One region of the Paenibacillus sp. J22P59 genome, then DNA from elsewhere that is predicted to be linked to it. Evidence: riboswitches for the same ligand, from Rfam matches in the RefSeq annotation. Region 1 holds a riboswitch; the other holds the start of a gene.

What was found. A riboswitch is a leader RNA that binds a small molecule or an ion and turns the genes downstream of it on or off. The one in region 1 is predicted to bind cyclic di-AMP.
Region 2: it holds a riboswitch for cyclic di-AMP, as region 1 does, so the genes downstream of both, AC50YO_RS23790 (resuscitation-promoting factor) here and AC50YO_RS23320 (C40 family peptidase) in region 1, are expected to answer to the same signal.

Annotation. Positions count from the first base shown of each region.
Region 1 is NZ_JBXENX010000018.1:38,588-41,721, forward strand. Features, by position in the region: gene AC50YO_RS23315 (hypothetical protein) at 1-766, shown strand, start outside; cyclic di-AMP (ydaO/yuaA leader) riboswitch at 1,056-1,208, shown strand; gene AC50YO_RS23320 (C40 family peptidase) at 1,212-1,682, shown strand; gene AC50YO_RS23325 (cryptochrome/photolyase family protein) at 1,807-3,134, shown strand, end outside.
Region 2 is NZ_JBXENX010000019.1:53,802-56,935, reverse strand. Features, by position in the region: gene AC50YO_RS23800 (HD domain-containing protein) at 1-513, shown strand, start outside; gene AC50YO_RS23795 (TatD family hydrolase) at 543-1,316, shown strand; cyclic di-AMP (ydaO/yuaA leader) riboswitch at 1,501-1,706, shown strand; gene AC50YO_RS23790 (resuscitation-promoting factor) at 1,949-3,097, shown strand.

The sequences.
Region 1 (3,134 bases):
TATCGTTATCCTATTGTTTCTGTATCAGCTGCTCTGGGGTTTCTTCTTATATCGCTTCGTAGACTCGGTCATATCGCCGCTGCTCAGGCGTTTCCCAGACAGCTCTCCCTACGGTTCATCCGTACAGCTCTTCATGCATGAAGCCCAGTTCCAGCTGACTAAGACGGATCTGAGCACACCATACCTATGGATGCTTGGAGGGCTGTTTGCTGCCCGAATGCTGCTCACTCCACTTTTCAATGCAGGTCTGTTCTACTCCCTTCATCATGCAAATGATCATAAAGGTACACAATTCCTGCAAGGCATACGTAAGGCGTGGAAGCCGGTTACGCTATTATACTGGGCAGAGATGCTGCTTGCATTGGCACCAGCATGGTGGCTGCTCCCGCGAGCTGTGAAGGGAATCCTCCATAGCTCCTCTCCCGGAGAGCTATTACAACACACGCTGCCGTTAGCCGCAGGGTGGCTGCTCTGGGGGATTCTGCTCCATCTGCTCTTCTTGTCGATGGCCTTTGGCATTATTACTCGCAGCGGAACTCTGCATGCGCTGTGGAAGGCTCTTCGCCATCTGATTCCTTATGCAGGCTTAACCTTCGCTATGTGGGGAATCGGTGCAGGCATTAACCTATTTGTAAGCGGCATCTCGCTTGTATGGGCCGGCCTGCTGGCCTTAATTCTCCACCAGAGCTTCCATCTCATCCGAACTATGATGAAGGTGTGGACCGTTGCTGCCCAGTACGATTGCCTGCAATCCAAAGAAAGTTAATGTGAGGCACGAAAAAAAACGGCTCGTAGCTTGCAGTTCCACTGTTGGAACTGCAAGCTACGAGCCGTTTTGATATATCCCCAGACTATCGTCCCTATAAAAAAACAACATATTTCTCTTAAACTCCACATAAATAAAAGTTATTAGCATTTGCACGCCTCTAATTTATATAAAATAAGCAGAAAACACGAATATACGCGCTCAATAGCCAAAACATTACATGAGAATTATTAGAATTTGCCAATTGAAGGAGGAGATACGTGGAAAAAAACGAATAGTTAGCAGGTACATAAAAAACTTGCCAAATTCCTTGTACTGGAAACGGGGGAACCACCTCTGGGTGAATTGATTTCGACGTCCGACTTGATCGGCGCCTGAGAAATCATAGGGATCCTTCAACCGAACCCCACAGCTAACCTCGTCGGCAATTGGAAGGAGCTCCACCATTTTGAAAAAAGTTACCGCACTACTACTGGGACTCGTGTTAATGCTTGCCTTTCAAGCAGGCAGCGCTTTCGCGGATTCCAAAATGAACGGCATCATCGATGAGTTAATCGGCACTCCGTACCAAAGCGGCGGAACGTCGACGAAAGGCTTTGATTGCTCTGGATTCACGAGCTATGTATTCGATAAGATGGGAATTGAACTTCCCCGTACATCCGGCTCACAATCAAAGGCAGGAAAAGCGGTCGCTAAGAGCGATCTCGTTGCTGGAGACCTTGTATTCTTCAACACGAACGGTAAAGGTGTATCCCATGTCGGCATCTATGTAGGAGATGGCAAATTTGCACATTCCTCGTCCAGCAAGGGCGTTGTAATTAGCAAGCTGAGCGATTCCTATTATGAGAATCGGTACGTGAACGCTCGTCGCGTTATGAACACTACTACGTTTGAAAAATATGCTGACGAAGAATAAGCTTATCACCACTTCCTGGCCGAAGTGATTATGGGTCTTATTCAGCAGAGCCGCAGTTATTTGTCTCTTGGACAAATCGCTTGCGGCTTTTCTGTTTTTATAATCTTAAGGAGGACCGCTTGCTATGTACTTATTTATTCACCGCAAAGACCTGCGTTCAAACGATATGCGAGCATTTAATTATATTCATAAGCATCATCATACGGGCATTCATCTGCTTGTCCTTGATCCATCCCTAATTAGCGATGAGCGATTGAACAGCCATAGCGGACGCAACTTCATTGCTCAAGCGGCGACACTTCTGCGGGCCTATTCATCAGTGGGCAAGCAGCTTCATATTCTATACGGCAATCCTGCTCAAATTGTTGCAGCCCTCCTGCAGAAGTATCCGATCGAAGAGGTTATCGTCCATGCGGATTACACCCCTTATGCCCGAGAACGAGATAAAGGAATCCAACTAGCTTGCTCAGCAGCCCGAATCAGATGGATGCCGCTGGCAGATTCCTCTCTGATCGACCTCGAAGCGTTCCAGACCTTTACTAGGAGAACAGAGCCCTACAAAGTATTCACGCCTTTTTATCGGATGTGGAGCTCCTATATGCTTCAGTATTATACGCCTTCAGGAAGTGCTTCTCTTACAGACTTAACAACCGTTACACAATTGCACAGCAGCATCACTGTGCGATACACCCTGCCAAGCGAGATAACTGCCGTCTTAAGCGCCTCTTCCAGTACATGTGATCTTTATTCAACTGTGACCGATCAGTTAGAGCTGTTCAGTAGAGAGCGATTGTCCTCTTATGTGGACGAACGGGATCACTACGCGGTCAATCGGACGAGTGAATTATCCCGCTTCTTGAACACAGGAGCCCTATCGGCACGACAAGCGTATGAATGGTGCCTGGGACTACCCGGCTCAGAAGCGTGGATTAGACAGCTTGCCTGGCGTGATTTTTACATCTATCAAGCGATGTACAATGAGCATTACTTTTCTTATGAGAGTACACTAGACTTATCCCTTTTATCTGATGAGCACTTTGAGGCTTGGGCTGCCGGGAGAACCGGAATTCCAATTATAGATGCGGCGATGACCCAATTGAATCATACGGGACAGCTGCCCAATCGGCTCCGCATGGTCACAGCCATGTTCTTGACTAAGAACCTGCTCTGTCCGTTCACCCTTGGAGAAAGCTATTTCCGCCTTCACCTAAGCGACTATGACAATACACTGAATCGGGGTGGATGGTTATGGAGCTCTTCCTTAGGATATGATGCCGCACCCTACTTCCGGATTATGAATCCCTTAACGCAATCCCGGACGCATGATCCAAGCGGAGCCTATATCCGCCAATGGCTTCCTCAGCTTGCTCACTTGTCCGATAAGGAAATCCATGAGCCGCAGCCGGGAGCTATCGTTGATCTAAAAGCTTCACGCAGCAGAGCTATTGCGAT
Region 2 (3,134 bases), on a different contig from region 1:
TGGATGCCGACTCCAATTAAGCATCTTCTCAATAATACAATTACCGTGAATGAATATTTGAAGCTGGATGAAGCCTATGTTCAGGCTGCATTCATTCACTGGGCTGAAGAGGCTGATGCTCTCTTGTCAGATCTCTGCGACCGCTTCTTGAATCGCCGCTTATACAAATATATAACCATAGATGAACCAGACGACACTTTATTAGAAGAAGTGCAACGCCAGTTTGTTGAAATAGGCCTTAATCCAGACTATCATATGGAGATTGACTTTCCTTTCGACCAGCCCTATGACATCTATCGTCCCGATACCAAAAAAGGAGGGAAAGAGGAGAAGACACCTATTCTGTTGTTGGACGAGCAGGATAGATTTATTGAGATCTCGGCTAAATCCGACATCGTATCCTCTATAACTGGCCTGCATCAGGGACAATATCATTTGTATTATCCAGAGGAGCCTCTGGCAGCCGCTGCAGACCAATTAAGCAAGCCTGTTCGCGAGCTATTCAAACTATAAGCCTTATTATAGAAGGAGCATGACAAAATATGATCTCTTTATTCGACACACATACCCATCTCGATGCTTCACAATTCGACGAAGACCGTGCAGAAGTGATTGAAAGAGCAAGAGCTGCTGGTGTAGATTTAATGCTTAACATTGGGTTTAATCGCGAGACGATTCCATCGACAATAGCATTAGCCGAGCAGTATGAGTTTATCTATGCTGCTGTCGGCTGGCATCCTGTCGATAGCATTGATATGAGACCTGAGGATTTGGAATGGATCGAACAGCTTTGTTCACATGAAAAGGTTGTAGCAATAGGGGAAATTGGCTTGGATTATCATTGGGATACTTCTCCCAAGGACGTGCAGCAGCGTGTGTTCCGCGAGCAGATTCGCCTAGCCAAGCGCCTTAATAAACCGATTGTTATTCATAATCGGGATGCCCATGAGGATATTCTTCGACTATTAAAGGAGGAGAATGCTTCCGAGGTTGGAGGGGTCATGCACTGTTTTTCTGGCAGTCCTGAAACCGCTAAGCAATGTCTCGATATGAACTTCTATATTTCGTTCGGTGGACCGCTTACATTCAAGAACGCGAGGGTGCCAAAAGAGGTGCTTGCAACAGTTCCTTTGGATCGATTATTAATGGAAACAGACTCCCCTTATTTGGCCCCGCATCCATATAGAGGGAAGAGAAATGAGACCTCTTATGTATCCCTTGTGGCCGACATGGTAGCTGAAATTAAGGGGAAAACGAAGGAAGAAATTGCTGAAATCACCACCCAAAATGGTAAAAAATGTTTCCGAATTCAGTAAAATCGGTTGAAAAGCAGAGAAAACGAGACCTTTACGACGATAAAACTGATTTTTGCTTGGGAAATCGGCTAAATTTTCAGTGGTAATGCTGAAATTTCGTTAAAATCGTCTTTTATCTCATCTTTACAACTAGGCTCTGGTGAAGGTATGATTCATTTCAGAGCTTTAAATTTTTGTATTGGATTTCCAGTTTGCGCTTAATCTCCATTGCGGAGAGCGGGGGAACCAGGGCGACTATGTTGGGGGAGAATGTTACCTCACAACAAGACCATGATGAATTCTTCTAGGGGTGAATTTTGCGGCGATTGCCATGAGCATTCGATCCGTGATTAGGGCAGCTCTCTTGCCCGAACCCGACAGCTAACCTCGTAAGCGTGTTATAGAGAGCGATCACCCTCGTGCATCCACCAACCCTGAAGTCTAGCAGACCATTCGGGAAGCCACGATACAGATCCTCTGTCGACGGCTTCTTTTTATTTTCCGAATAACACGGAAATGGTCGACATAGGGTAGATTTAGGAGGTGGGGGGCGTAAGAATAGACTGGAGCGTGTTGATCACGCCAATATACTATAGTCACGTCAATGTATCATGTTACACTAGGCGGCGGGGCTATGAAGGAGGACCGATGAAGTGGGCATTATCCAAGCTAAGGAAACCCATGTGAAACGATCATCCAGCATGTCTTTCGCATTGCGATGGAAGCATGGAAACTTGCGTTTGATTCTTCTGAGTGCTACTATCTCAATCGCTATGACTTTCATGTTTTTGGTGTTGTTGTACGGATCGGCTGACAAAAGCGTATCCGTAGTGGTTAATGGACAAGAAACTATTGTGAAGACAAAACAATGGGTCCTGCAACGCCTACTGGATGAACAAGCTATTACAATTGGTCCGCATGATGAGGTCTCAGTTCCTCTGAATGCGTCCATCAAAGACGGAGACCGGATTGAGATTAATTTCGCGGTTCCAGTCGTTGTAAAAGCTGATGGCAAGACCTCAACGATGTACACGACAGAGAAAACAGTGCAAGCAGCGATCGATGATTTGAATATTTCGGTTCGCGATCAAGATAAGATATTGCCATCGTTGAGCACACTAGTCACGGAGGATATGACCTTATCCGTTATCCGCGTTGACAAAAAAGTGAGTGAGAAAGAGCGTACTACTCCGTTCTCGATCGTTAAGAAGGAAGATCCGACTCTGGAGACAGGCAAGGAGAAGTTGGTTCAGACCGGTAAAGAGGGCCTTGTCGTCGAGAATATAGAGAAGCATTATGAGAATGGTGTTCTTATATCAGAGACTGTCGTGAGCAAGGTGGTTGAAGCGAGAGCGGTCAATCAGGTTGTTGCAGTCGGAACGAAGAAGGCAGAGCCTAAGGTACAGGTGCTTTCCAACAAAAGTCCAAGCCTCATGAGCTATACTAAGAGAGGTGTTACGTTCAAAGCTAAGAAAGTATTGAGCAACTTCACTCTTACGGCCTATACAGCGGATCTGCGCTCCACAGGCAAAGGAAAAGATCACCCTGATTTCGGAATCACAGCTTCCGGTACACGTGTGACAGAGGGACGTACGATTGCAGTCGATCCTAAAGTCATTCCAATCGGTTGGTGGGTATATATCGAAGGCATCGGCTTCCGCAGAGCGGAGGATAAGGGCGGTGCAATCAAAGGCAACAAAATTGATGTGTACTTCGACAGTGCGAAGCAGGCAACCAATTTTGGCAGAAAGAAAGGGTTCACGGTATACGTACTTGGGCCAAATAAGCCGTCAGCAAGCTAGGCGAGATGACGGTATCGTATTTAGAAGCTAAATATGT